DNA from 3 places in the Virgibacillus sp. Bac332 genome. Region 3 is predicted to be linked to each of the others. Evidence: a T-box and tRNA genes for the amino acid it is inferred to sense, from the RefSeq annotation. Region 3 holds a T-box; the other regions hold tRNA genes.
The links. The T-box of region 3 lies ahead of serS (serine--tRNA ligase). A T-box ahead of a tRNA ligase gene usually reads a tRNA of that ligase, here a tRNA-Ser.
Positions count from the first base shown of each region.

Region 1 (10,445 bases), 2.0 Mb from region 3:
GACCAAGAGACAGTGATCACGATGCAGCTGAAGAATTGGCAGATACAATAGGATAAGAGGACCTTATCTTGCGTGACCTCGGCTATTTCTCAGGAGATCACTTTAAAAAAATAGATCGAGCAGGAGCCTATTATATTACTCGTGTTCCTGCCAATATGACCTATTGGACATTGGATGACAAGCAACGAAGAATCCAAATAAAGCCTGAAGAAGATGCCATGCATCTAGCTCCAGGAGAGATACAGGATTATGGGTTCATTCAATTAGGTGTTAAGGGAAAAAATACATTTCATGCCCGTGTAGTCGTACAACGATTAACCGAAGAGCAACAAAAACAGAGAGATACCTATTTAAAAGAAAGAAGACGGAAAGGGGGGCATACCCAATCCGCCAACAAGAAGAATCATATCCAAATTCTTGCTACCAATATAACACAAGAAGAAATGGATGAGCAAACCTTGTATCCTATCTATTCCTTGCGTTGGCAAGTGGAGATACTCTTTAAAACATGGAAATCGTTATTTGAAATTGATGATGTGCAGGCAATGAATACCGACCGCTTTTACTGTCATTTGTATGGGACTTTAATTCATATTCTTCTTTCTTCGATGATTGCTTTTCAGTGCCGTTACTGCCTTTACGAAAGGTATCAACTAGAAGGGAGTGAGTACAAATGTATCAACCATGCGAGAAACGCAATAGTAGAGACGAAGGGGTATTCACTCTATCACCTTTCTTCTTTGAAAGCTCTCATCGATAATATTTACCAGAACATATACCGGCATGGAAGGAAAGATCATCGTTGTCAGCATAAAAGTCCTTTTGATGTCTTAAACATTGCGTATAAAGTACATTTCCGTGCCGCGTAAGTAAAAGTGTAAAAAAGAAAAACAAGTACCCATAAAAGAATACGGATTAAACTGGAAAAATATGTTTATATTTTCATTGCACCGTACTTCTTTTTTATTAGCTTGACGGCTATGGGCCGTTCCCGCGGAAAACGAGTATAGTTTCACGGTGCGGCGATGATACTCCTATTGATAATATGATTATTCGTATTTTGAGTAAAGAAGTTATGTTTTGTACCAGCCTCTTTTAATTTAAATTAAAATTCTCTCCTTTAACTAAATATAAAATGCTTTCACCAATGTTGGTAATATGATCAGCATACCTTTCTAAATATCGTGCACAAAAGGCAACTTGCATAATATATTGAATTTTATCTGGTTTTGTAGCAGTTTCTCCTAGAAGCTCACTAATGATTAATTTGTTCTGTTTATCTACCCTATCATCCATTTCTGATAATTGTGCCGCTAAGATGATATCTTCATTGGAAAATGACTCCATTGCTATCTGCAACATTTCTATGATATATGTTTGCATGTTTGCTAAACCGTGTGGTAATAATGTCTCCCCGTTTTCTCCTAAACGAATTGCTGAACGGGCAATATTTTTCGCGTTATCAGCCATTCGTTCTAAATCCGTCACAATTTTTAATGCGGTAATTAATCTTCTAAGATCCGTTGCTACTGGCTGTTGTTTGGCGATAAGTAAGATAACTTTATCATTAATATCTATTTCCTTTTTATCTATTTCTTTATCATCTTCAATTACTTGGTTTGCTAAGGTTATATCTTGTTCATATAAGGAATTCAGGGCATTATTCAACGCTTTTTCTGTTAATTTAGCCACTTGTATGATATCTTGATTAATCTCCTCTATTTCATGATGAAATTGTCCACGTGTATTCATCTGGCTTTTCCCTCCTATCTAATCTAGCTATTGCTTATCTATACTTTAACAGACAGGTATGAAATGGCTATTGATTTAATGTTAATTACATGTAAAATTTTATAAAGTGAAACTTCAATCAGTTTGGGATTTTTGTTTTATCCCCCACTGATTGCTAGTACCACAAGGGTCTGACCTAATGGCCTTTGAACCAATCGGACATGTACTAGCAATAGATCCACGACTTATCCATATTGGGTTTACTTTATTGCTTAAACTAGGGGCTTACTGACAGTTATATGCGGGAGAACAAAACGCAAGCGCCCATTTAAAAACGTAGCGAATGGAGCGATTCAACGGAGATAAAGGAATCACGGTAAGCTTACGAACAGATGATGACTTTATATCGTAAGGCGATTCGTGAAGTCGCCACCGTTTCTCAGCGCTGGAGCTGGACACCGCACAACATGCCCACATTTATACATATGGACTGTTATAATTTCCTAGAGTATAAAAAAGTACAAGTCTTCGTAGACTTGCACTTTACGTAATACTTTATTCTTTTTCTTCATTCTTTTCTTTGTCTCGCTCTTCCTTCAAATCAAAATATGCATCTAAAATCCGGGTTCCAATCATATGATTAATCTTATAGGAGGTACCCTTGCCTGTATCTGGTGCTATAATCGCAAATGCCATCTCTGGCTCGTCATATGGTGCATAACCGACAAGAGATAGATTTTCTGTCTCCGCTAACTTTTTGCCATCTTTATACACTTCATTTTGCGCCGTACCAGTCTTCCCTACAGCGTTATAATCTTTACTATGGTAGTACCCATAACCAGTTCCTCCTGGCTCCTGGAACACTCTCCGAAAACCTTCCTGCACACGATCTATATAGGATTGATCCATTTGAACACGGTTCAAGATATCCGTGTTCTCACTACGATAGATGGATCCAAGATCCTTACCTGATTTACTTGGTTCACGAATTTCCTTTAGAAAATGCGGACGAACTCGATAGCCATCATTGGCAATCGTCGACACATATTGAGCTAATTGCATCGTGGTATACGTATCATACTGTCCAATAGCAAAGTCCATTAAAAGTCCTGCTCGATTCATCGAATCCCCTTCAAAGCCAACACTTTCATAAGGAAAATCAATACCAGTCTTCACGCCTAAACCAAATTGCTGGAAATAGTTACGCATTTTCTGCCAAGCTTCCGTATTAAACGACGCTTTACTTCCATTTGGGAAGGGATAGCGATTCTCTCCCCCCATTTTTAATGCGATATAAAACATGTAGACGTTGGACGAGCGTTTCAACGCATCCTGATCATCGACTACCCCAATATAGTTGCTGTGGGAACCTTTTTTCGGGGTACCTGAAATTTTTATCGGACTGTCATTAAATCTTTGTCCAGGTGAGATCACGCCTGATTCTAAGCCTGCAAGTACAGTTGCACCCTTTACAATGGAACCAGGGCGATGCGCATCATACAACGTCTTGTATGCAGCGTTACTGTATTCATTTCCATCTCTGGTTTGTCCACTAACCGCTAATAATTCACCTGTTTGTGGATTCATAACAACGGCAAGTGCATCCTTTAAATATTTATTGTCATAGGGATGGCTCTGAACGGCTGCTTTTAATTCCTCTCGTACTATTTTATCCACTTCTTCCTGGAATTCCATATCGATAGATAGAACTAAATCCTTACCTCGGCTACCCTCAACGACCGTTTCCGTTCCAACAACTTTACCTGTTTTAGTAGTCGTGTACTGAATTTGCTCCTTTGTTCCTCGTAATACGTCCTCATAATATTCCTCCAGTCCACTCTTTCCAACCCGATCATTACGACTGTAACCTCTTGTTAGGTAATATTGCTCTTTTTCTGCCAAGATCCCTTGCTCTTGTGTTGTAATAGTACCTAGTAAGCTGTTGATCGTCTCACCGAAAGGATAGTCCCTATTCCAGTCAGTCGTTGCATTAACTCCAGGTAGAACATCCAAGTGCTCAGAAACTTTAGCATATTCCTCTGCGGTGACATCGTCATTTTTAACTATTTGCGGCGTAAGCGAATATGCTTTATCTAATTCTTTTTTAATTGCAATTACTTCAAGCTCCTGTTTCGAAAAACCGGAGATTTCATCTTTTGTAATTCGATCTAGAATCGTATTATACTGTTCAGCATTATCTAAATCTGCTGCTTCTTTTTCAGATAAGCGATTGTCAGCTTCTTCCTTATTTTTTAAGTACCAATACTCTTTTTTATTGCGCTCTGTTAATTTATCAAGGTATTTTTTTTCATCATCCATGGAAATATACTTCGACAATTTTTCAGCAACTTCTAATCGATCTTCTGCCTGCGTTCCTTTTGCAGGTGTATACGTGATCGAATACAATGGTTTATTGTCTACAATAACATTATGGTTACTATCATATATTTTACCTCTGGGAACGGGTATCTTTGTTGTATCCTTTACCGTTCGATCAATTTCTTCCTGAAAAGCTTCACCGTTTAAAATCTGTACAACTCCTAATTGTAAAATAAGCACTGTAAACATTAGAAACACAACAAAAAACAATATGTTAATTCGGAAGGGAAGTTGCGTTTTTTTCTTTTTTTTCTTATTCCCCATTATCTCTCCCCCATACGAAATTAGATTTATTTTAAACCTTATTCATTATATCATTTATCCCTCTTTATTTTCATCCATTTATCTATTTTTTTCGTCTGTTAATTGCTCTTTAATTAATACTTCTTTTTTTGGCTTACTTCCTAAGTAGATGTTCTTGACGGATAAATAGATAAAAATATGCCCAGCACCAAAAACGGCTAATATATATGGGATTGCCTTTTCAGCTGGAAAAATAGAAACAGCAATTAAAAAAACAGAAATGGAAGTAATTCTTCCGATATTGACAAACATTTCTCTGACAACGATATACTCCACACGTAACTCTTTTGCCTTCCATGCTTTTCCTATTACATCATAGGTTAAAGAGACATATGGTATGGTAATGATTGGGTAAGCGATCCCAATGCAAATTGCATATATAATTAGCTGTGCATAGCTAATCTCAAAAATAATAATTGTAATAGAGAAATACAGGATAAGACTCCCGATAAGGATAGCTTTTTTTCTCATGGAAGGCTTGATAACTTTCGTCCCAATAAAATAAAAAACAAAGGATAAGCCAGAGAACACTAGATTGAACATCCCTAATGAAAATTCACTTTGTGTAATCAAAAACACCCATATGGAGATAACAAAGGCAAATATCCCTTCTCTTAATCCTTGAAAAATATGTGCATTCAATATACGATTCCAATTTTTGTTATGTGATCGTTCAGCTAATACCCGTCGAAAATAAAAGCTTCCTTCTGCCTTTCTCCTTGCCAAAAAGAAACTACAGATAACTGCGCAAATGAACAAAATAAAAGAAATCGTAAAAATTGTTGTATATCCGATATTTGCTTCCAAATTAGCAATAATAGTCCCAGCTAATAACGGTCCAATCATTCCACCAAAGGATTGAAGCACTCCTAAAAATCCATTAAAAAAGTCCCTAGTCTCTGGCTCAGTAATCTCAAATGTAAGTACATTAAATGCTAGCCAATAGAAACCATAACCAATACCAAGAAGACTACCTAGCATAAAATTATAGTACGATGCTTTTTCAGCAATAATTAATACACTCAAAAAAAAGAGAGATAAAAAAATTACCCCTAAACGTAATACAATAACTCGATCCACTTTCTTAGCTAATTTTCCAGCCACAATAAACGTCAATGGTTGAAAAATATAAATGGCTAAATTATATACAGCAATGGTTATATAATCCCCTGATTGCTTCCACAAGTATATATTTACAAATGTATTGGATAAAAATATTCCTAAAGAATATAGTCCACCAATAACAAGTAAAAACAATAAATCCTTATCAATGTCTAATTTCCCCTGATAAAGTGATAGGCTTTTTCGCATATTCCATACTCCTTTTCAAGTCATTAATAGTTTGAACAAATGAGTAACAGATATGCAAAGAAGCCTTAATTAAAGATAAGGATATAACAATCTATTCATAAGCTTACATTCATCATTTCTTGACAATTATAGATAAAAAAAGGCATATGAAGAAATCGAATCCCCCACATGCCTTTTCTATTGAATTATTTTTGTTATTTCGCTTCATTATAGTTTTTCGTTACTTGATCCCAATTAATAACATTCCAGAAAGCTGAAATGTAATCTGGGCGTTTATTTTGATATTTAAGATAGTAAGCGTGCTCCCAAACATCAAGACCTAATAAAGGTTTTTTCCCTTCCATTATCGGCGAGTCTTGATTAGGTGTACTCATTATTTCTAATTCTTCATTATTTAAAACTAACCATGCCCAACCTGATCCGAAGCGTCCTGCTGCAGCATTAGCAAATTCTTCTTTGAATTTATCAAAGCTGCCAAACTTTTCATTAATTTTATCAGCAAGCTCACCAGTTGGTTCGCCACCACCATTAGGTGATAATACTTTCCAGAACAGACTATGGTTTGCATGGCCGCCACCATTATTACGTACGGCAGTCCGCGCGCTTTCCGGAACAGCATCTAGATTACTTATTAGCTCTTCAACAGATTTATTCTGAAGATCAGCATGTCCTTCTAAAGCACCGTTTAGTTTCGTTACATACGTATTATGATGCTTTGTATGGTGAATGTTCATGGTTTCTTTATCAATAGTAGGTTCTAGTGCATCGTAAGCATAAGGTAGTTCAGGTAATTCAAATTTTGCCATTATAACTTCCTCCTAATAAAATTATTTTATTAAAAAGGATCGAATATTCACCCTTTTAAAGCAAGATTATCAAAGCTACTATACTGATGCAAATTATATGCATGCATTTTTTTACCAAATTATAAAAAGCGTTATTTTCTTGAGAAAATAAAAAAACAAGCCACCGCTTGTTTGAATGGTGGCTCGGGACGGAATCGAACCGCCGACACAGGGATTTTCAGTCCCTTGCTCTACCGACTGAGCTACCGAGCCTAAATCTACTCTAAATATGTATGGAGGAGGTAGAGGGATTCGAACCCCCGCGGGCTGTTACACCCCTGGCGGTTTTCAAGACCGCTCCCTTCAGCCAGACTTGGGTATACCTCCAAATAATTTTATGGTGGACCCTGCAGGACTCGAACCTGCGACCGATCGGTTATGAGCCGATAGCTCTGACCAACTGAGCTAAGGGTCCTTCTCATTTTAAAATTGTTTATGGGGCGACCGGTGGGGATCGAACCCACGAATGCCGGAGCCACAATCCGGTGCGTTAACCACTTCGCCACGACCGCCATGCTTCAGATTTCAGATTAATTGTTATATTATGGTGGCGGCGGAGGGGATCGAACCCCCGACCTCACGGGTATGAACCGTACGCTCTCGCCAGCTGAGCTACACCGCCAAATTGGCTCCACAGGTAGGATTCGAACCTACGACCGATCGGTTAACAGCCGATAGCTCTACCACTGAGCTACTGTGGAATGTTATCGTGACTACCTTCAACGAATTATAGCGACAAGATATAATTTACCATGTTCAACAACATCTGTCAATATTTTTTTCAAAAAATCATAATCGCAATTTCTTATGTATGTATCGCTGTTAAAACGACAATATTTACTATAGCATCTTATCAAAGGTTTTTCAATACAAAATTTAAAGTTAGAAAATTTTAATTTTAATTCCTTTATTAATTAGTAAATACTACCTTATAACTTGTAAAGTAACTCCTGTGTTTGTGTGAGCAGACGTAACGCTGAGTCACCTCTTGAAAACCATACTACAGGGGCCGGAAGTCACCCGTTTTTCTACAGAATTTTCCTAACAGAACTTCACGAAATAACTCCCCTTCACTTAACTCACCATGGATAAGTGAACGGCTTTCTTCAAGTTCCGGTTGAATAATGCTTGTTCACACAGATTTTCTTTTCCGCAAACGACAATGACGTAGCTCTTGCAGTTCATTTGAATTTGAGATAGCTAACTTCTACTTAGTATAAAAAACAACTGTCAGAAAGCATTTCCGACAGTTGTTAAACTAAACATACGTTATTATTATTCACCTAATACTTCTTCAGCAATGTTAACCGCATGGTCTCCAATTCGCTCTAAATTGCTAATGATATCAACAAAAACAATTCCAGCTGATCCAGTACATTTACCTTCATTCATACGAATGATATGTTTCTTTCGGAAATTCCTTTCCATTTTATCAATTTTATCTTCTTTTTGAATCACAGCTAGTGCCTCTTCTCTGTCCATACTTTGGAGAGATTCAACGGCTTGTTTTACTGTTGACGTTGTTAATTCAAACATTTCATTTAGATCTTCCTGAGCATGATTGGTTAATTGAACTTTATTAGACATTTTATAATCAATTAATTCGACAATATTTTCAAAATGATCGCCTATTCTTTCGATATCTCGAACGGAGTCAAGGAGTGCGGAATGTTTCGCACTTTCTATTTCCGTAAGTGATTCTGCCGATAGTTCTACAAGATAATCTGTTATTTTTCGGTCCAGATTATTTAAAGCCCCTTCTATTTGCATAGCCATTTCGGAATGCTTAGAAAGTTGTGTATTTAAATATTTATTTGTTTCTTCTAAGCCTTTATAAGCATATTCACCCATGCGAATCACTTCTGCTTTCGCCTGATCTAATGCCAAGGTCGATGATTGCTGAATAAATATCGGATCTAAGTGTTGTGGTTTATACTCTACAATTGTATCTTCACCTGGAATAATCCTAGTAACTAACCAAGCTAAAGCGCCTATAAATGGAAATTGAATGATCGTATTTGTAATATTAAAGGTCCCATGAGCAAACGCAATTGTCATCTCCGGGTTCAAGTTAAACTGTCCTTGTAAAAACGTAACAATTTGCGTAAAAACTCCAAGTAGGAGTAAAAAGATGGTAGCTCCAACTAAATTAAAGATTACATGAGTATACGCTGCTCGTTTTGCAGCAACAGTTGCACCTAGAGATGCTAGCACTGCAGTTATTGTCGTTCCTAAGTTATCTCCAAAAAGAACGGGTATGGCTGCCTTTAGTTCTATTGCTCCTTCAGCAAATAGACCTTGTAAAATACCTATTGTGGCACTTGAACTCTGTACAACAACGGTAAAGACAGTACCGATAACTACACCAAGAACTGGGTTTTCACTCATATTAACGGTTAATTCATGAAATGCTTCTAGTGTACGCAATGGCTTCATACCACTACTCATTAATTCTAATCCAAAGAATAATGCACCAAATCCAAAGATTGCTTGTCCAACTGCATTAACTTTCTGACTTTTAAAGAAAAATAATAGAAAACACCCTACAGCAATGATCGGTAGCGCATAAGCACCAATATCAATACCTATTATAAATGCAGTAACTGTTGTACCTATATTAGCACCCATAATTACACCAATTGCTTGTCTTAACGTCATAAAGCCTGCGTTTACTAGACCGACTGTTAAGACAGTAGTACCAGAGCTACTTTGAATTAAAACCGTAACGATAATACCAGCTAATACCCCCATAAATGGGTTACTTGTAAAGCGATCCAGTATATCTCTAAGACGATCCCCTGCTGACTTTTGTAACCCTTCTCCCATAAACTTTATACCAAGAAGGAAAATACCCAGTCCGCCGATAAATTCAAATATCAGTTTTTGAACATCAATTTCCAAAATTTATACCTACCCTTCCATTCATGTTGAATCTTGTCACACCATACCAATATTAATTATATATAAACTTTTTGTAAAGGTTTAAAAGGTATATTTAACATTAAATTTACATTCAGCTACATTTAATAGATCTTTTTAGTATTTACTACTTCATGCTTTCCATGCGATGAACAAATAAACAAAAAGAACACAAGCGCTAGCGCCCGATTAGAAACGTAGCGACTGGAGCGAGTTAATGGAGATAAAGAAATCACGGTGAGCTTGCGAGTCGATGATGACTTAGCTTAGGGCGATTCGTGAATTCGCCTCGTTTCTGGGCGCTGGAGCTCGACGCGGCTCATCACGCACATCTTTTGGACTTTGGCTTGTTTGGGAGCCTTGTCCGTCTACAGAGCCTTGGTATCAGATTTCTGTTCGTCGAGCCAAGATTTTGATACACGCTTCCTTCAGCCTTCACCTCACGATAAACACCTTTGCGGTTCTCTAGTGGTTGGTTGATGTGTACCCTCACAGCGGACTTTCACCACCTAGATAGTCGCCATGCCTGGCGCACAAATAAAAAAGATAATCTTTCTAAGATTATCTAAAATCTTGTCGATTATCTTCACGTTCAGCAACTAACCATTTATTATTTCAACTAAAATTTTCGTTCCGTCGACTTGAACTACTTTTACTTTTGTATCTTTACTAATCCACTGACCATTTGACACAGCACTATAGTCCTTTTGTTCAATGCGAATCGTTCCTACCGGTCGTAAATCGTTTAGTGTTACTCCCACTTTATTTAAAAGTTGTTCATAGCTTTGATTCATGGAATTATAGCCTGCTTCCTTCGTAAGTTGATCTGTTAAGGTTAATTTATTCCACATATCTCTTCTTTTAAATACCTTTAAGAAAAAGAATGAAGCTCCGCCACCTAGCAGTACACCAAGCACAGCATATAAACCAGAAGCTAAATTAGGCGCAGGCAACGCT
Region 1 covers NZ_CP033046.1:3,583,626-3,594,070, forward strand. Annotated here, with positions in the region: gene D9782_RS17200 (hypothetical protein) at 1-56, shown strand, start outside; gene D9782_RS17205 (IS4 family transposase) at 69-869, shown strand; gene phoU (phosphate signaling complex protein PhoU) at 1,096-1,752, opposite strand; gene D9782_RS17215 (peptidoglycan D,D-transpeptidase FtsI family protein) at 2,287-4,374, opposite strand; gene D9782_RS17220 (MFS transporter) at 4,453-5,724, opposite strand; gene D9782_RS17225 (superoxide dismutase) at 5,919-6,530, opposite strand; tRNA gene D9782_RS17230 (tRNA-Phe) at 6,707-6,782, opposite strand; tRNA gene D9782_RS17235 (tRNA-Ser) at 6,804-6,896, opposite strand; tRNA gene D9782_RS17240 (tRNA-Ile) at 6,908-6,984, opposite strand; tRNA gene D9782_RS17245 (tRNA-His) at 7,006-7,081, opposite strand; tRNA gene D9782_RS17250 (tRNA-Met) at 7,115-7,191, opposite strand; tRNA gene D9782_RS17255 (tRNA-Asn) at 7,196-7,270, opposite strand; gene D9782_RS17260 (Na/Pi cotransporter family protein) at 7,845-9,470, opposite strand; gene D9782_RS17265 (NfeD family protein) at 10,088-10,445, opposite strand, start outside.
Region 1: it has a tRNA-Ser gene. The T-box ahead of serS (serine--tRNA ligase) is inferred to sense a tRNA for this amino acid. The anticodon was not compared.

Region 2 (10,445 bases), 800 kb from region 3:
GCTGTTCAAATTGGCGACTTTATTAATATATCATACCGACAATTTGTTTGTCAACACTTTTTTAAGTGATGGGCCTGAGTGGACTCGAACCACCGACCTCACGCTTATCAGGCGTGCGCTCTAACCAGCTGAGCTACAGGCCCCTAAAGGTAATGATTGGAGCGGGTGAAGGGAATCGAACCCTCGTCATCAGCTTGGAAGGCTGAGGTTTTACCATTAAACTACACCCGCGTTTATTAATATTTTAATATTTCGTGTCGATGGTCGGGAAGACAGGATTTGAACCTGCGACCCCATGGTCCCAAACCATGTGCTCTACCAAGCTGAGCTACTTCCCGGAAATTATGGCGCGCCCGAGAGGAGTCGAACCCCTAACCTCTTGATCCGTAGTCAAACGCTCTATCCAATTGAGCTACGGGCGCTTCTTAAAAGAATGTTCATTTTTATCATTTGTTTCAATTCACGATGACTGAATCACGCGAACAATTATAGATAATACACTAATATGGTTCTTATTTCAATACCTAAATTAAATTCTTTTAATTCTTATAATTATTTACCTTCATAGCTCATAGGTCATATCTGTAATGTTATGGATAAAACCAATTAAACCGAAAGCCAGAAGACGATTTTTATCATCTATTACTTCTATATTATAGTTAAATTGCAGGACGCAATTTTGAATCTGTGACTTTACTCTTTGAGTGCTTCTTAATTATTTATAGGCACAATTATATGTAACCGTCAATATGTTAGTTTCGTATTTATCTTTCCTGCATGATACATTTTTTAATTGCAAAAAATCATTGAATCGCATTATTCGCTTGTTAAAGCAGTATATTAATGGAAGAGTTAGGAGCATAACAACAAGAGCATAGCCATAGTCCAATTAGAACAAAACATCTACTCCAACAAAATATATGTTACCAATCAAATAAATCACTAAAATAAGTGACGACGATATAATATATTTTGTAATGAAAGAATATCGATTGTTTGTCAGCACTTTGACATGCTTTTTTCAGCGACATCTTCTCAATCGCAATAAGAATAAAATTGGAAATATCCAAGCTGCTGACGCCATTAAAAAGATCCTATTACTCAGGATCATAAATAATCCTCCTAATACGAATAAAAGAACACACTATATCTTTTCATTTTGATAGCCCCCATCATATATTACTGTAAGTATAAGAGCAAACGACTACTACAACAGTGTAAATTCCGTAGAAGGGACACATAGAGCTTTGAAGGACAAATTGACGGATTACAGGAGAGAGTCAATTCTAGAAAGAAGAAAAATTGTGAGTTACCTCTTTTTAAAACTACAATTGATGTGTATGGTCACTATTTCCGAACAAACAACGAGAAACAGCAGATCGGCTAGACGACTTCTTTTAAGAAATGGTGAATTTATGGTGAATAAATCATAAAAAAAACGCTCAAATCCTTAATGGAAATGAACGTATAAAAAAATACCAACCCTCTAAAAGTGTTGGTATGACTTGTTCTATGGATACGATGCGGTCGAGAGGACTTGAACCTCCACGGGTTATTCACCCACTAGGCCCTCAACCTAGCGCGTCTGCCATTCCGCCACGACCGCACATTTTGCAATAAATGACAGAAAATAAAAGGCTGTGGATTAACACAGCAATTCAATGCGGGTGGAGGGAGTCGAACCCCCACGTCCGAAGACACTAGATCCTAAGTCTAGCGCGTCTGCCAGTTCCGCCACACCCGCAAAAATACAAATGATGAGCCATGGAGGATTCGAACCTCCGACCCTCTGATTAAAAGTCAGATGCTCTACCAACTGAGCTAATGGCTCATGTAAAAAAACGAAAAATAAAAAAATGGCTGGGCTACCAGGATTCGAACCTGGGGTACACGGGATCAAAACCCGATGCCTTACCGCTTGGCTATAGCCCAACATCTGGCGGTCCGGACGGGACTCGAACCCGCGACCTCCTGCGTGACAGGCAGGCATTCTAACCAACTGAACTACCGGACCCAGCCTATTTATTTTTAAAAAAAGATGACCCGTACGGGATTCGAACCCGTGTTACCGCCGTGAAAGGGCGGTGTCTTAACCACTTGACCAACGGGCCATTAAAAAATGGCGGAGAAGGAGGGATTTGAACCCTCGCGCCGCTTACACGGCCTACACCCTTAGCAGGGGCGCCTCTTCAGCCACTTGAGTACTTCTCCATATGGCTCCACAGGTAGGATTCGAACCTACGACCGATCGGTTAACAGCCGATAGCTCTACCACTGAGCTACTGTGGAATAAAGTGTGAATCAATCGCAACGAAAAATATAATACAATATTTCAGTGTAATTGTCAACATTTTTCCGTTAAAATCTATTCGAAAAATATGTAAGTTGAAGTGCTGTATGAGACAGCCTATTTAATTTATCATGGATGACATATTTCGTCAATGGGTTATAGCGATATTTTTTTGCTTTTATAGTAAATAAATTCTCCCTTTGCATTTTCCACATCTAAATTTAGCTGTGTTTACCCTCCTCATACGTTTAAACTCATCATTACAACTAGTACACTTATAGACATATTTATACTTTTTTTGTGAAGGAAGTGGCTTACAATGCCTTGGAGATCCGGTGATTTTCAAAAGTTGCTTAAACGCCTGATCACGATGCCTATATCCTCTTCCTTCTATATGTAAATGATAATGACATAACTCATGTTTAATAATCCCGATAAATTCTTCCATGTCACTTTCCTGCATGTACTTCGGATTCAATTCAATTAACTTCTTATTAGGAATATATCTTCCACCTGTTGTTCGTAAACGAAAATTAAAAGCTACGTCATGTAAAAAGGGTTTATGAAAATATGTTAAAGATAATTTATTGACCAAATTAAATAAATCCTGATCATCCAGCAGCTCCATTATACCTATCTCCTTATCAATAAGCGATGTTAATATTCTAATATATAAATATTAACTTTGTACAGAAATGGGTTACTTCCTATATTATATAAATAAATTAAACTTACTCGTTATTTAAAATTATTGTAAATAAATATTGATTTTTACTTGGATTATATTATAATATAGATGTAGATAGATAAATACTTAGTTTAAGAGAGGAGATTTAATATTGAGTAATAAAAGAAATACCTTAACTACTGCCGCTGGAGCTCCAGTTGGAGACAATCAAAACTCCATTACAGCTGGACATAATGGACCTACATTACTTCAAGATTTTCATTTACTAGAAAAACTTGCTCATTTTAATAGAGAACGTATCCCTGAACGCGTCGTACATGCAAAAGGTGCTGGTGCACACGGATACTTTGAAGTAACAAATGATGAAATTTCAAAATACACAAAAGCTGATTTCCTTAGCGAAGCCGGAAAGCGTACTGACATGTTTATCCGCTTCTCAACCGTTGCTGGTGAACTAGGCTCTGCAGACACAGTACGTGACCCACGTGGTTTTGCAGTTAAATTTTATACGGAAGAAGGGAACTATGACTTAGTTGGAAATAACACGCCAATTTTCTTCATTCGTGATGCAATTAAGTTCCCAGACTTCATTCATACGCAAAAACGTAACCCGCAGACGCACTTAAAGGATAAAGATATGGTTTGGGACTTCTGGTCATTATCACCAGAATCACTTCATCAAATTACGTACCTTCATAGTGATCGTGGCATCCCGGCTACGTTCCGTCACATGAATGGATATGGAAGCCATACCTTTAAATGGGTAAATGCAAAAGACGAAGCATTCTGGGTTAAATATCACTTTATAAGTGAACAAGGGGTCAAAAACTTAGATCCAGAGCTTGCTGACAAGATCGCTGGTGAAAATCCTGATTATCACACAGAAGATCTCTTTAATGCTATTGATCAAGGTGACTTCCCTGCTTGGAAGCTTTACGTACAAATTATGCCTTACGAAGACGCCAAGACTTACAAATGGGATCCATTTGATGTTACAAAAATCTGGTCGAAAAAAGACTATCCACGTATTGAAGTAGGTCGAATGGTACTAAACCGTAATCCTGAGAACTACTTTGCTGAGGTTGAGCAAGCTGCCTTCTCACCTGGTCAATTCGTACCTGGTATTGAAGCTTCTCCAGATAAAATGCTTCAAGGTCGTCTATTTGGTTATTCAGATGCACATCGTTATCGCTTAGGAGCAAACCATCATCAAATTCCCGTAAACCGTCCAAAAAATGAAGTAAATAATTATCAACGTGATGGTTTCATGAATGTAAGTGGTAATGGTGGTAGCAAGCCAAACTACGAACCAAACAGTGTAGATGGACCAACTGAGGATCAGGCAACCAAAATTAATCCGTTTGAGGTTTATGGCGAAGCTAATAGCGTTTCCTATGACAGTGATGATCATTATACACAGGCCGGTGATTTATATCGTTTAATGACTGCAGATGAAAAAGATCGCTTAATTAAAGCATTTGTTGATCACATGAAGCCTGTTACAAAAGAAGAAATTAAGCTACGTCAAATCGAACACTTCTATAAAGCAGATCCTGAATGGGGCGAGCGTATCGCTGAAGGACTTGGCCTTAAAGTTCCAGAAAGCGTAAAATAAACAACTATGGCGCAAGCTCCCGAATAGAAACGTAGCGACTGGAAAGATTCAACTTAGATAAAGGAAGCACGGTGAGTTTGCGAGCCGATGATGACTTAGCTTAGGGCGATTTGTGAGGTCGCTTCTGGGCGCCGGAGCAGGACGCGCTTAACACGCCCATATTTATCCAGCTGGCTAATTTATCATTTCCTAGACTAAAACAAAGACATGGTTCCTATTAGAGCCATGTCTTTTCAATTAATATTCTTTGTTCACCATTGATAAGGCGATTCTTCCTTTATTCATATCAACATCCTCGACCCAGACAGTTATTACATCGCCAACAGAAGCAATGTCCATTGGATGCTTCACGAATGAATTTGACATCTTAGAAATATGGACAAGTCCATCTTGCTTCACACCGATATCTACGAACACACCAAAATCAACTACATTTCTAACCGTACCCTGCATCTCCATTCCAGGCTTGATATCTTCCATTGTCATTACGTTTTGTTTTAACAATGGTTGCGGAAAATCATCACGAGGATCGCGCTCTGGTTTACTTAGTGCTTGTAAAATATCACTTAAGGTTGGTACTCCTATGCCCAGCTCTTCTGCAACCTCCCTGTTTTTAATTGTGCTAATGGCCTGGCGAAGTTTTTCTGAGCCTATATCGCTTAGATCACAGTCCAGCATTGTTAACAGCTTTTCTGTATGAGCGTAGCTTTCAGGATGTATAGGGGTTCTATCGAGTGGGTTATCCCCATCAACGATGCGTAGAAAACCAATCCCCTGTTCATACGTTTTTGCTCCTAAACGAGGAATTTTCTTTAGTTGCTTCCGATTCGTAAATTTCCCATCTTCCTCACGTTGCTTAACAATGTTGTTTGCCACCGTTTTACTTAGTCCCGATACATATTGTAGCAATGACGAGGAGGCTGTATTTACATTTACGCCTACCTGATTAACTGCAGTTTCTACAACAAATGATAATGATTCATTTAATGACTTCTGACTTACATCATGCTGGTATTGTCCAACCCCAATAGATTTCGGGTCAATTTTGACAAGTTCAGCAAGCGGATCTTGTACCCGTCGGGCAATCGACACCGCACTTCTCTCCTCGACTTGAAGATCAGGAAATTCCTCTCTTGCTAGTTTGGAAGCAGAATACACACTTGCACCAGCCTCATTAACGATGATATACGGCACATTTAGACTATTTTTTCCAATTACATCGGAAATAAATTGCTCTGTTTCTCGTGATGCTGTTCCATTACCAATTGCTATTAATTCAACATCGTATTTCTTCATTAGTTCTAGTACCTTTGCTTCTGCACCTAATTTATCATTCTTTGGTGCTGTTGGATAGATCACGCCAATACTATGTACTTTCCCCGTTTCATCGATGACAGCTAGTTTACAGCCTGTACGAAAAGCCGGATCAACGCCAAGAACAGTCTTTCCTTTTAAAGGTGGCTGTAATAATAAATTCTTTAAATTTTTGGAAAAGATATCTATTGCTTGCTGCTCAGCCTTTTCGGTTAAACTACTGCGAATTTCCCGCTCTACAGATGGTTGAATTAATCGCTTATAACTATCTTCAATTGCATGCACTAAAATATCTACTACTTGCTTAGATGCAGAACTTTTAATTACATGCTGTCGCAAGAACTCATGAATTCGCTCTGTAGGTGGCTTTATAGAGACTTTGATAACATCCTCTTTCTCTCCACGATTTAAAGCTAGAATTCGATGTGACACTAAGGAACGCACAGGTTCATGAAAATCATAGTACATTTCATAAACGTGCTTCTCGTCCTTTTCTGCATTTTTCTGCTCAGATTCAATGCTTCCTCGGTTATACGTAACTTGTCGCATAAATTCACGATAAGCTGGCTCTTCGGAAATCCACTCCGCAATAATATCATTTACCCCAGCTAGTACTTCTTCTATCGTTAGTAATTCATGATCTTCTGAAATATATTTCTTCGCTTCACTTTCTACTAATTCTATATCCTGCTTCCATACAAGTAATGCTAATGGTTCTAAACCTTTTTCTTTAGCAATCGTTGCCCTAGTACGTCGCTTTTGCTTATACGGTCGATATAAATCTTCCACTCGCTGTAGCTGTTTTGCTTCTGTAATAGCTTGTTTTAATTCATCTGTTAGTTTTCCCTGTTCTTCAATGCTTCGTAATACCTCTTGCTTCCGCTCCGAAAGATTGACAGCGTAATGCCATTTATCTTGAACCGCTTTAATCTGTACCTCATCTAAGCCACCAGTCACTTCTTTACGATAACGAGCAATAAAAGGAACCGTATTCCCTTCCTCTAATAAGGAAATTACTTTATTGACAACTTGTATATTGACTTTTGCTTCGTTAGCTACCCATTTGCTTAGATCTTGGTTTATTTCTTTTGCCACACGTTTTCCTCCTTTACCTTCCTATATATTTTACCAAAGAACAGAACGATTCCCAATGAATAAGCAACGTGTAAAGCGCCTAACAATGGGTTTCATTCACAATTTTTTACATAAGGAAAACGGAGCAAAATTCGCTCAGTCCTTATCACTAAATGCTCAGATTTACGCTCCCTCTAGTAGCTATTATTCCATAATAGCTACTGCTTGACCACCACTCCGGCTGCCCACTTCCCTTTCCGTGGGGTTTGTCCTTCAGCTAACTTTTTTAGCAAAACCCGCTCAAAAAAGTGGATCTTCAGGTCAAACATTTCCCACAGGAGTTGAAGTGGCCGGCCTTCGCTATTATCAGGCTCTACAACGCTAGCATGAAGTAACACAGCTGCTTTTATACTCACGGATAGCGATTTTCACTTTACCCATTGTAAAAAAAGTCAACCTATTACTTATGACAAGAATTGTTGCACCTTCTCATAGCGGAGACTAATTACGTAGACTCCTGCGGGATTAGCGCGAGCCGAAAATCCACTTTGCAACGTGTTCTTCTTTGCAAAGTTAGTTGAGGCCGTGCCCACGGAAAGCGAAGTAATTAGTCGGAGCATTGCCAATATACATCTAACATTTCAAAATAACTACTTGGCTTAACGCAGTCATTGCACTGATTTTATACTTTCTTAACTTAGAACAAAAGCGCAAGCGACAAATAGAAACGGAGCGAGTCAACGGAGATAAAGGAAGCACGGTGAGCTTGCGAGCCGATGATGACTTAGCTTAGGGCGATTCGTGAATTCGCCTCGTTTCTGGGCGCTGGAGCTTGAGACACGGCTCAACACGCCCATTTTTATCCACATGGGCTAATTTAATTTTTCTAGACAACAAAAAAACTGACAAAGATTGTCAGTCCTTTTTATAATGCATAGCAATTAAGGTAGTATCATCCTGGCGATTAGATTCACTTACATATTCAAACGTCTGCGTAATTGCCTTGACATCTTCATTTAAAAAATATTTTTCCGACAGATCTCTATCCGAAACTCCATCAGAAAACATGATAAACATCATATTTGATTCTAGCTTTTCTTGAATGATTTTAAAGGGACGGTGATAGCCTGCCAAATAACCAGCATTAGGTATATTTCGCTTTTTCTTTTGATTTTTCACGATGGTAAGGATACCAATGTTTCCAATCGAAGAAAAAGAGTACATTCCTGTAGTAAAATCGAGCTTAAGAATACCAACTACAACACCACGTTTGCCATATAACTGTTCGTTACATTTTTTTATAATACCTTCTATTGACGTATGAGCATTATCTTGAATAATATTAATCACAATTTGGGACGATTCCTTTGCAAATTCACCACTACCAAGTCCATCTGCCACAGCACAAATAAATTCTTTATCTGTTTCCTTGTAAAAGTAACTGTCCCCACAATAATAATTACCTTTCTTCGCTCTTTGAAAGACAGATACCTGTACACGTTTCATAATTATTCAAGAACCTCCGTACTTTCTGACTGTATGGCCTCTCTTAGCTTACGCAAGGATCGACGCTGAAGTCTAGAAACATGCATTTGCGAAATCCCTAGTAACTCTCCAGTTTCCTTTTGACTCATGTTTTCAAAATAGGTATATTTCAAGATTTGCTGTTCACGCTCAGTTAAAATAGGGAGTATCTTTTCTAGTAGCATTCGTTGATCGATTGTATTATATCCAGCCTCTTCATTGCCAACCAAATCTAAAATTGCTACCGTACTACCATCGGAATCTGCTTCAATTTTTCTGTCTACAGATAATGCTTTATAGCTTTTTCCCATCTCCATTGTCTCAAGAATATCCTCTTCCGATACTTCTAGATAGTCTGCTATTTCTCTCACTGTTGGGGATTTCTGATTGTTTGTCGTTAGTGTATCTACTGCTTTTTTTATTTTTGGTCCTAGTTCTTTTATTCGTCTTGGTACATGGACACTCCAGGTTTTATCGCGAATAAATCGTTTAATTTCTCCGATTATAGTAGGTATTGCGAAAGATTCAAAGGATTTACCAAATGACGGATCATACCTTCTAACTGCAGCTAATAGCCCGATCATACCAACTTGAACAAGATCTTCATGAATAACACTATTTCTTGAGTACTTGCGTGCAATCGACTCGACTAGATCCTTATAAGTAAGAACTAGCTTCTCTTGTAATGCTTCATCAGTCGGTTCTTGTTGGATAGCTTCAATTAGCTGGTAAACCTCATCTCTTCCGCTATTGTGTGGTTGAGATTTGGTCGTCATCAAAGTCCACCTCAGTTTCGTGTATATACTTAGTCATCAATACAATGACACCATAGTTATTGTTAATTTGTACTTTATCCATTAGTGCATCAATTAAGAACAGACCAAAACCCCCTTCTCTTAGATCTTCAATTGATTCCGTATTTTTATATGGTCCAATACCATCTTTGACTTCATTTAGGTTAAAGCTTCCTCCATGGTCTGCTACCATTACCTCTAAACGGTCCTCATAAACTCCAAAACCTATTGTTACTTCGCCATCATCCTGCTCATTATAAGCATGAGTCACAGTATTTGTAATTGCTTCAGAGATAGCGACTTTCAAATCCTCAATATCCTCGTAAGAAAAACCCATTCTATTCGCTATGCCTGAGATACTTAATCGAACAACACCGACATATTCTGCTTTCGCAGGAACTTTCAATTCAATAAAATCAAATCTCTCCATTATTCGCTTCCACCCCGAATCGCAGCATTTATATCCATAATTTCATCTAGTCCTGTTATTTTAAATAATCGAAGCACACGATCTTGTATATTTACTAGCCGCATCATACTTTCATGTTCTTTTGTAGACTTCAATGCACTAATAAATATCCCTAAACCAGTGCTATCCATATACGTGACATTTTTAAGATCAACTTCGACTATATTTCCACGTTGTTGCGTTAACGGAAGTAACATCTCTTTTAATTGTGGTGCTGTATACGCATCTATTTCACCCGAAAGATTGACGATTGACTTTTTCGTCTCTTCCACTACATTAATGGTTAAATTCATAATTGCTTCCTCCTATATCTTCACGATAAGACATATTGTATAATATCGCTTCTTATAGTTTGACTCCTCCATAACATTTACCCACATAACACCACGATTAAACTTCCCGTCGTAATATAAGTAATGTAAAGTCATCTCGCAGTTCAAAATTCTGTAGACGTTCGAAGTATTTAAAAACCTGATTTACCATCTCTTGAGCGGGTAGATGCGCATATTGTCTGATGACACTCAATACTTCTTCACTTTCAATAAAACGATCACCATCTCTACACTCTGTAACTCCATCTGTAAGCATGATAACTAAGTCATTTTTATGAATGTTTAATTCATATTGACCATAATCGGCATCAGGGGTCACACCAAGCACGAGGCCTTTTGTTTCCA
Region 2 covers NZ_CP033046.1:1,826,648-1,837,092, reverse strand. Annotated here, with positions in the region: tRNA gene D9782_RS08850 (tRNA-Ile) at 70-143, opposite strand; tRNA gene D9782_RS08845 (tRNA-Gly) at 158-231, opposite strand; tRNA gene D9782_RS08840 (tRNA-Pro) at 262-338, opposite strand; tRNA gene D9782_RS08835 (tRNA-Arg) at 346-422, opposite strand; tRNA gene D9782_RS08830 (tRNA-Leu) at 1,523-1,606, opposite strand; tRNA gene D9782_RS08825 (tRNA-Leu) at 1,663-1,744, opposite strand; tRNA gene D9782_RS08820 (tRNA-Lys) at 1,759-1,831, opposite strand; tRNA gene D9782_RS08815 (tRNA-Gln) at 1,858-1,932, opposite strand; tRNA gene D9782_RS08810 (tRNA-Asp) at 1,938-2,014, opposite strand; tRNA gene D9782_RS08805 (tRNA-Glu) at 2,040-2,111, opposite strand; tRNA gene D9782_RS08800 (tRNA-Ser) at 2,121-2,211, opposite strand; tRNA gene D9782_RS08795 (tRNA-Asn) at 2,215-2,289, opposite strand; gene D9782_RS08790 (SprT family protein) at 2,469-2,918, opposite strand; gene D9782_RS08785 (catalase) at 3,130-4,593, shown strand; gene D9782_RS08780 (Tex family protein) at 4,831-7,002, opposite strand; gene D9782_RS08775 (hypothetical protein) at 7,200-7,397, opposite strand; gene D9782_RS08770 (protein phosphatase 2C domain-containing protein) at 7,897-8,487, opposite strand; gene sigB (RNA polymerase sigma factor SigB) at 8,490-9,281, opposite strand; gene rsbW (anti-sigma B factor RsbW) at 9,253-9,729, opposite strand; gene D9782_RS08755 (STAS domain-containing protein) at 9,729-10,061, opposite strand; gene D9782_RS08750 (PP2C family protein-serine/threonine phosphatase) at 10,159-10,445, opposite strand, start outside.
Region 2: it has a tRNA-Ser gene. The T-box ahead of serS (serine--tRNA ligase) is inferred to sense a tRNA for this amino acid. The anticodon was not compared.

Region 3 (10,445 bases):
GTATTCCAGTCGAAGATATATCAGAGACTGGACGTAATACGATGGGAGTTCGTTTGATCCGTTTACAGGATGATGAGGAAGTAGCTACTGTAACAAGGATTGATCAGGATGAGGAAGAAGAACAAGTGGATCAGAAAGATCAAGCAGCACAAGATACAACAGAAGATGTGGAAGAATAATTGAAAAGATGGCTGACGTTCGGCCATCTTTTTTTCAACTAGATGAAACACAATGAGATACTATCCTATTTTATATATCTTATTTATCTAGTGGGGAGGAAAGTAATATGCAAGTAAGTCCATTACATCTAATACCAGGCTGTGTTTTAATGAAGGACGTAGAAGGAAAAACGAGTCGTCCGATAATCCCTAAGCAGACTGTGCTTACAGAGCAGCATATTGTTGTATTACAAAAATTCCTAGTGAAAACCGTTCATGTCTCTCCAAAGTTGGCAGATGGTAGTGAATATCAGCCGAAAGAGGAAGAAATGCAGCAAAGAAAGAGTGATTTGTTAGAAACTAACCTTCGTGAGGAAACATCATCTTTACCATTTGCAGCACATTATCAGCTAGCTGTTAAGCAATACAAAGCGCTCTTTGTATCTTGGCAAAACGGCTCAGCTATTGATATTACTCAAGTACGTAAGTTGATTATTCCTTTGTTAGGGCGAATGAAAGACATCAGCCAGGCAATCTATACTATACATCACTATGCAACTAGGGAGGACTATTTCTTTCATCATAATGTGGCGGTGGCTATTTTATCGGCTTATCTCGGATACAAAACCGGATACGCAAAAGGAGAATGGTTACAAGTTGGTCTAGCAGGATTTTTAAGTGATTGTGGAATGGCAAGAATTGATCCTGCCATCGTGAAGAAACATCATTTTTTAACAACTGAAGATTTATTAGAAGTAAAAAAGCATCCTACTTATTCCTATCGAATAACCGAGAAATTACCAACGATTAAACAAGCTGTTAAACAAGCAGTCTTACAACATCACGAGCGAATGGATGGCAGTGGTTATCCACTTGGATTATCCAAAGGGAAAATTCATCGTTATGCTCGGATTGTCGCTGTTTGTGATATGTACCATGCTATGATTTGTGATCGGTTATATAAGGAAAAGCAATCCCCTTTTAAGGTAATGGAGAAACTGCGGCAGGAGCAATTTTCTAAGTTAGATCCAGATGTAGTTCATACTTTTGTGCAGGGTATTACCAATTTCCCCGTAGGGACAAAGGTAAAGCTATCCAATGCAATGATAGGGGAGATTGTCTTCACTGATGCCAATAAGCCAACTCGACCAATGATAAGGCTACAAGATAATGACGACATCATGGCATTACAAAATCATCCTACTGTTTATATTGAAGAGATTTTAGAGAGTTCGTCTAGCATCGACTGACTCTCTTACAATTTTTTTCGTTGATCGTATAAATTTTCCCCTAATAGAAGTGGCATTTTAGTTGACGTTAATTCTAAGAAGTACAAAATGAATGGATAATCGATGTCGGGTTTTGCGACGAATAAATCTCCCCACCACTCTGTTTCATAACGACAAAGCATGCTTAGATTATATAAAATCAAATAATGTACCATCACTTCGTGAATGGACAGATAATCTTCACGTTTTAAAGGGAAAAATAATTGTTCTGTAGAACTGTGGACGAAAAATGGGCCAGTTACTTTTTTAACTGGATCAGTAACCTCCATTCGAATCATACGATCATCGTAATCATAATATTTTATATTTGGTAGGTATGGTTGAATTCGGCGAATAAAGGCTGTATCTGTTAAATGATAGGAATCCAGTAAATGAGCTGGAAACTCTAATAGTTTGGAATATTGTTTTCCGACAGGTACCATCTTATGTTCCCCTTGAAATTGAAAGAGTTGATTCATTTCTGGTATTACTGCTAATAAATGTTTCATACTTCTTTTTTCAAATGGAATCGTTTGCTCGTATAAATGCTCAGAAAAGTAAGGGAATAAGCCATTATGTTGTACTTTTACCTCATCATTCATAAATGTATAATCCTTTTTCTTTCTTTTCCTAGCTGTTACACCATGAGCTAATAAGTTGGTCGACTCAGGATAATTTGGGCGTTTGGTTAATAAGCAGGCTTTAATGAAGTGCACCATCCCATAAAAATAAAGAATCGGCTGCATAAAAGGATCAGACTTCCTTCCTTGCTGATAAAATCGGTTCCCATGGTTTAAATAATAGATAAAGGCATTACAATTCTCATAGCTCTTCGCTTCCGGATCTGGAAGTTTTAACTGTGTATAACAATGGCATAAATAGCTTTGTGCAGTTTGTTGGGATTGTAAGTAATTAACAAAGGAGATAATCGGATTCATAGATGATACCTCTTAACTATTAAAAAATTTTGAATCTATTTATTTTTTTATTTCCAACAATCTCTTGTTGAAAAAGCTAATATGTTGGCGTATTGTAAATAAAAATAGAAGTACTACTAGTGTATGCAAGTTCGGTTCTTGCATACATAAGGGTGTAGTGAAAAGCCTAGATAGTTATCTAAACTTATAAGGAGGATAAGCATGCGAGAAGATAAATTTTCTAAAGAAGGTTTAACGTTTGATGATGTTTTGTTAATGCCTGCAAAATCAGAGGTATTGCCAAAGGATGTGGATGTAAGTACACAACTAACGGACAATATAAAGCTCAACACCCCATTAATAAGTGCTGGAATGGATACTGTAACAGAAGCATCGATGGCAATAGCAATGGCTCGACAAGGTGGAATTGGTATTATTCATAAGAATATGTCGATTGAGGAGCAAGCAGAGCAAGTAGATCGTGTTAAACGTTCCGAAAGTGGCGTAATTACAAACCCATTCTTTTTAACTCCAGAACATCAGGTATATGATGCAGAACATTTGATGGGTAAATTTCGCATATCGGGTGTACCGATTGTTAATAACACGGATGAACAGAAGCTTGTAGGAATACTTACGAATCGTGATCTTCGATTTATTCAAGATTATTCTATATTGATTTCAGAAGTGATGACAAGTGAAAATCTGGTAACAGCACCAGTTGGTACAACTTTAGAAGAAGCTGAACAAATCCTCCAACAATATAAAATTGAAAAGCTGCCATTAGTGGATGATCAAACGGTTCTAAAAGGATTAATTACTATAAAAGATATTGAAAAAGTAATTGAGTTTCCACATGCAGCAAAAGATGCGCAAGGTAGACTATTAGCAGGTGCAGCAGTTGGTGTGACAGGAGATGCTATGAAACGAATTGAAAAGCTTGTGGAAGCTGGCGTTGACGCTATCGTTATTGACACAGCTCATGGCCACTCACAAGGGGTTATCGAACAAGTAAAAGCAGTACGTAAGGCTTATCCGTCATTAGATATTATTGCAGGTAACGTAGCAACACCTCAAGCAACGAAAGAGCTGATTGAGGCTGGAGCATCGATTGTTAAAGTAGGAATTGGCCCTGGCTCTATTTGCACTACACGTGTCGTAGCCGGTGTAGGTGTTCCACAAATTACAGCAGTATATGATTGTGCGCAAGCAGCTGCTGAATATAATGTACCTGTTATTGCAGATGGTGGTATCAAGTATTCAGGTGACATTGTAAAAGCATTGGCTGCAGGAGCTCATGCGGTTATGCTAGGTAGCATGTTTGCAGGTGTTTCCGAAAGCCCTGGTGAAACGGAGATTTTCCAAGGAAGACAATATAAAGTTTACCGAGGAATGGGATCTGTTGGTGCAATGAAGGCAGGCTCAAAAGATCGTTATTTCCAAGAGGACTCTGATGTGAAGAAGCTTGTCCCTGAAGGAATTGAAGGTAGAGTTGCTTATAAAGGTCCACTTGCTGATACGATTCATCAATTAATGGGCGGACTTCGTTCTGGAATGGGTTATTGTGGTACAGAAACTATTGATGCACTAAGAGAAGATGCTCAATTCGTAAAAATTACAAATGCGGGGCTAAGGGAAAGTCATCCACATGATGTACAAATTACCAAAGAGGCACCTAATTATTCTATATAGTCTTTACGACAAACTTTGTACTAGTCGATGAAAAAATTGTAGATGGGGATATTTCCCTGTCTATTTTTTTGTCTATTTCTATGGTAAAATAACTAAGTGCATCCTTAAATTGAAAAAGTGTGCAACAAACATAGAGGTTAAACTACAGGTTGGAGGTACAGAAAGTTGAAACATAGTCTACAAAAGAGTTTCGTCATTTTACTAGCAGCGATGGTAATGATGGTTTCTATCATTGCAAAGCCATTTACTGCAAATGCTGCAGAAACATTGGATATTGAGGCAGAATCTGCGATATTAGTAGATGCAAATACTGGTAAAATTTTATTTGCCAAGAATGCGGATGTGGCTCTTCCTCCAGCTAGTATGACCAAAATGATGACAGAATATCTCGTATGGGAAGCCATCGAAAAGGGTCAAATCAGCTGGGATACAACAACACAGATTAGTGACTATCCATACAGCATTTCTGCTAATGCTTCTTTTTCAGGAATAGGATTAGAACAATCGAAGGATTATAAAGTAAAAGATTTGTATAACGCAATGGCAATCAACTCTGATAATGCTACTTCGATTGCATTAGCTGAATTGATTGCAGGTTCAGAAGCGGAATTTGTGAAAATGATGAATAAAAAGGGAGAGGAAATGGGGCTTCCTGACTTTAAATTCGTTAATTCCACTGGTTTAGACAATGAATCATTGGGAAAAAACCATCCAGAAGGAACAGATCCTAATGGTACAAACTTGCTTTCTGCGGAATCTGCTGCGCTACTTGCCTATCATCTAGTAAATGACTATCCAGAATCGTTAGAGGTTTCTAGCATGCCATCCACCGAATTTGATGGAAAAGAGATCCGAAATTGGAACCACATGCTTCCGCATAAAACAACCTTTTTAGAGCAATTTTATTATGAAGGTGTAGATGGGTTAAAGACAGGATATACTGATTTAGCTGGTTACTGCTTTACAGGAACAGCTAAAAAAAATAATCAGCGCTTGATTTCAGTTGTGATGCAAACGGATAGTGAAGAAAAGCGATTTGAGGAGACTGCCAAATTATTTAATTATGGTTTCCAACAGTTTGAAAGCACAGAGGTATTTCCGGCAGGACATCAAGTAAAAGGTAAATCCTCCCTTCCAGTAGCGAAAGGAAAGGAAGATCAGGTTGATATTTCTATTAAAGAAGGAATAACGATACCTATTAAGCCTAATGAAAAAGATAAATATAGTATGGAATATACAATAAATAAAGATTTGTTAAATAAAGAGGGCAAATTGACTGCACCAATTAAAAAGGGAGAAAAGATTGGGACAGCACAGCTTAAATATAAGGGCGAGAATGACTATGGCTATATTATTAAAGATAGTAATAGTACGGTAGATGTTGTAGCGAATGAAACAGTTGAAAAATCCAACTGGTTTATGTTAACACTTGGAGCAATTGGTGATTTCTTTGCTGATTTATTTACGACAGTAGTTGATTGGGTGAAAGGCTTATTCTAATCAATTTTTCTTAAAGAGGAAAAATTGATCATCTGATATAGTTATTTTATAACAAGGGGGAGTTTATATGTCTCATACAGGTACAGAACGTGTAAAACGTGGTATGGCAGAAATGCAAAAGGGCGGCGTTATTATGGACGTTGTCAATGCTGAACAGGCGAAGATTGCTGAGGAAGCAGGAGCAGTTGCGGTAATGGCTCTTGAACGTGTTCCATCTGATATACGAGCAGCTGGTGGTGTCGCTCGTATGGCGGACCCTACTATAACAGAAGAAGTGCTAAATGCTGTCTCGATTCCTGTAATGGCAAAGGCACGCATTGGACATATCACAGAAGCACGAGTGTTAGAAGCAATGGGTGTTGACTATATTGATGAAAGTGAAGTCTTAACACCAGCTGATGATGTGTATCATATTAATAAATCAGATTATACCGTACCATTTGTTTGTGGCTGTCGTAATCTAGGAGAAGCGGCACGTCGGATTGGCGAGGGTGCTTCCATGTTACGTACCAAAGGTGAACCTGGAACAGGGAATATTGTAGAAGCAGTTCGTCACATGCGTCAGGTACAATCAGAAATTAGGAAGCTTACTGCGATGTCAAGAGATGAAGTGATGACTTATGCCAAGGAGATAGGTGCACCGTTCGAATTACTAATCGAAATTCGTGAGGATGGCCGTCTACCTGTGGTTAATTTTGCAGCTGGTGGGATAGCGACACCAAGTGATGCTGCACTCATGATGGAGTTAGGGGCTGATGGTGTATTTGTTGGTTCAGGTATCTTCAAATCTGCAAATCCTGCCAAGTTTGCTAAGGCCATTGTAGAGGCGACAACACATTACCGAGATTATAAATTGATTGCAGAACTTTCTAAGGACCTTGGGGTTGCCATGAAAGGTATTGAAATGAGCACCATTGAAGCACATGATCGTATGCAGGATCGTAGTGAATAGAAGGAAGGATTCCATATGACAACAATTGGAGTGCTTGCATTACAAGGTGCAGTCCGCGAGCATCTTCGGGCTGTAAAGGCTTGTGGTGCTAATGCAATAGAGATAAAACGAAAAGAACAGCTAGCTGAGATTGATGGATTAATTCTTCCTGGCGGTGAAAGCACAACGATTAGAAGATTAATTGACAGCTATGACTTTTTTGATGCTATTCAAGATTTTGGTAAGCAAGGTAAGCCTATCTTTGGCACGTGTGCTGGAATGATTTTAATGGCGACTGCCATAAAGGATCAAGATACTGCACATTTAAAACTAATTGATATGGAAGTTGCTCGTAATGCATTTGGACGTCAGGTTGCGAGTTTTGAGGCCGATGTAGAGGTGCATGGTATTGCAGCAGATTTTAATGCTGTGTTTATTCGCGCGCCCTATGTTGTTAAAGCAGGACACGATGTAGAGATACTTGCTACATATAACGAACACATTGTTACAGTTAGACAAGGTAACTATCTAGCAACAGCTTTTCATCCTGAATTAACAGATGATAATCGGATGATTGCTTATTTTGTTCAGATGGTTAAGAAAGCTGTAGCAAGTACTTAACACTAGTAAACCTGATGAGACATAACTCAAATGCTTTTTCTTTGCATGTAGGAGTTTTATAGTAAGAATAAGACCGAACGAATTCGAATGCTAGTTAAAGGTGGTTATCCCGGAAGTTAGATTTTTCACTTTAACTTCCAGGGGACGGTACCATTGCTTCGAATTATCGTTCGGTTTTTTGATTAGCGTATTATGTCTGAGCTTTTTTTTATTCTCTTTTTGGTTGTCAACACCTTGCTCCATTACATTCGCTTCAACATGTTGGGCGATAGGATACGGTAGCTGTAGCAAAAAATGTTCTTCCAGATACATCTTTGGCATTATGGACGACAACAAACGAGGGATGGGGGTGCGCAGTTGCAAAAAAATGATAGTTGCATATACATAAAAAATCAGCTATGATGTAATATAATACCTATATAAAACGATGTTGACAGGAAATAGTAGTAGTTTATCTTCTTAAAGAGAATCGATGGTTGGTGTGAATCGATATTAGATAGCTATGAATCCATCCTTGAATTGGTTTATGGAATTCTTTGGATAGTAAGTAAACCCGGTGACGTACCGTTAAAACGATAAGCCGGAAGAGATTTCTCTTCAATCAGGGTGGCAACGCGGGAATTTTACTCTCGTCCCTATTTCATTAGGGACGGGAGTTTTTTGATTTTTATTTATTAGACATAACTAAGGAGGACAATTGTAATGCTAGACATGAAATTTTTACGAAACAATTTTCAAGAAGTGAAAGCAAAATTAACCCATCGTGGCGAAGATTTATCAGAGCTGGATCGTTTTGAGGACCTTGACGAAAACCGGCGTAAGCTTATAGCTGAAACAGAACAGCTGAAGGCAAAGCGAAATGAAGCATCTAAACAAATATCTGTATTAAAAAGAGAAAAGAAAGATGCAGAGCCAGCTATCAAGGAAATGCGCGAGGTTGGTGAAAAGATTGCTATACTGGATAAAAATTTAAAAGAAATCGAGGAACAATTGGGGCAAATTATGCTATCCATTCCAAACATTCCACATGAAAGTGTACCTGTTGGTGAAGATGAAGATGATAACATTGAAGTGCGTCAATGGGGCGAACGTCCAAACTTTGCTTATGAAGCTCAACCACATTGGGATATCGCAACAAATTTGGGTATATTGGATTTTGAACGTGCAGGGAAAGTGACTGGCAGCCGTTTTGTATTCTACAAAGGCTTAGGGGCACGCTTAGAGCGTGCTTTATGGAATTTTATGATGGATCTACATGCGGATGAACATGGTTATGAGGAAATGATTCCACCATATATGGTAAATCGTACAAGTATGACCGGAACAGGACAGCTGCCGAAGTTCGAGGAGGATGCATTTAAATTAGTTGATTGGGATTACTTTATGGCACCAACCGCGGAAGTACCAGTAACGAATTATCATCGGGATGAAATCTTATCTAGTGATGACTTGCCAAAAAAATATGCCGCATTTAGTGGGTGCTTCCGTTCTGAAGCAGGATCAGCAGGTAGAGACACTAGAGGATTGATTCGCCAGCATCAATTTAATAAAGTAGAGCTTGTTTATTTTGTTAAACCAGAAGAATCTTATGAAACATTGGAAATGTTGACTGGACATGCAGAAAAAGTATTACAGTTATTAGAGCTACCATATCGTGTTATGAGCATGTGTACTGGTGATCTAGGTTTTACAGCAGCAAAAAAATATGATATTGAGGTTTGGATCCCTAGTCAAAACACGTATCGTGAAATTTCTTCTTGTTCTAATTTTGAGGATTTCCAAGCTAGACGAGCGGGGATACGATTCCGTAGAGATGTAAAAGCTAAACCGGAATTCGTGCATACGCTCAATGGTTCTGGTCTAGCGATTGGTCGTACTGTTGCAGCAATCCTCGAAAATTATCAGCAAGCAGATGGTACTGTTGAGATCCCTAAAGTATTAAAACCTTATATGGGCGGAAAAGAAGTAATTAAATAGTTTATTCTAAAAGCGTGCCGGAATTATATAAATCGGCACGCTTCTATTTTAGTTGTCGCTGGATGAGGATTAATCTGTGAGCATCAGTGAACTTCAAAGGAACATTAACGAAAAACTGGTGACTTCAAACAATCATCTAGAAAAAATTCTTTTAAACCTCTAAAATGATGTAGACAAAGTGATCAAGGATTGCTACTATATAAATGATAATGATTATCAATTTCATTAGGTTAGATAGTTCTTTTTGATAAGGAAGTGGGAAGAAATATGGCTGCAGAGTCTCGGACATCCGATCTACATACAACAACGAAATCTATTAAATCTAGACCACTGCCAGCAATGATTATTTTAATTGGTGGTATTATCGCAACTATATTTGCTCTGACACTTTCTATTTCTATAGGTGCAGCTGATATTACATTTTCCACTGTATGGGAAGCGATATTTCATTATGATCCAACCAGTACTTCACACTCCATTATTCAGGAACTAAGACTTCCTAGAACCTTAGCTGGAGTTTTAGTTGGTGCATCTTTTGCTGTAGCTGGAGCGATGATGCAAGGGATGACAAGGAATCCATTAGCTGATCCAGGAATATTAGGGATCAATGCAGGAGCGGTCTTTATGGTCGCCATTTGCTTTGCGCTCTTTCCTGGGATGTCTTACAATGGATTAATTCTCTTTTCATTTATAGGTGCAGGTGTAAGCGTCGTTCTTGTATTTGGTATTAGTTCGATGGGAAAAGGAGTAGTAACACCTGTAAAAATAGTGTTAGCTGGAGCTGCTGTAACAGCATTTTTTACAGCTTTAAGTGAAGGTATAGGCATTTATTTCAGTTTAAGTCAGGATTTGGCTTTTTGGTTTGCTGGCGGTATAGCAGGTGTGAAATGGACACAGTTAAAATTAATGTTTCCATGGGTTCTCGGCGCGCTGATTGCAGCTATGCTGTTATCGAAATCAATTACGATCCTAAGTCTTGGTGATGATGTAGCCAAAGGATTAGGACAGCGGACGAAGCTTGTACGTGCAGCAGGCTTTATTATCGTGTTGTTAATAGCTGGAGTTGCTGTCGCAGTTGCTGGTCCAATAGGTTTTGTTGGCTTAATTGTTCCGCATATTGCCCGCTTTTTTGTTGGAGTTGATTATCGGCTTATTATTCCATGCTCAGCTGTGATAGGCGGCTTTCTTACTTGTATAGCAGATATAGGTGCGCGTATGATTAATGCACCACAAGAAACGCCAATTGGTGCGTTATTTGCTTTAATTGGTGTTCCATTCTTCCTTTATGTTGCTAGAAAAGAAAGGAGGAATCTGTGATGCGCTCTATAGGAATACGGTCCGAAGATGAACGAACAAGAAAACGGATTCTTATATTACTTAT
Region 3 covers NZ_CP033046.1:1,026,262-1,036,706, forward strand. Annotated here, with positions in the region: gene gyrA (DNA gyrase subunit A) at 1-179, shown strand, start outside; gene D9782_RS04810 (HD-GYP domain-containing protein) at 287-1,408, shown strand; gene D9782_RS04815 (YaaC family protein) at 1,414-2,364, opposite strand; gene guaB (IMP dehydrogenase) at 2,566-4,035, shown strand; gene D9782_RS04825 (serine hydrolase) at 4,201-5,535, shown strand; gene pdxS (pyridoxal 5'-phosphate synthase lyase subunit PdxS) at 5,603-6,487, shown strand; gene pdxT (pyridoxal 5'-phosphate synthase glutaminase subunit PdxT) at 6,503-7,087, shown strand; gene D9782_RS04840 (hypothetical protein) at 7,178-7,408, opposite strand; T-box leader at 7,509-7,727, shown strand; gene serS (serine--tRNA ligase) at 7,790-9,064, shown strand; gene D9782_RS04850 (FecCD family ABC transporter permease) at 9,332-10,381, shown strand; gene D9782_RS04855 (FecCD family ABC transporter permease) at 10,381-10,445, shown strand, end outside.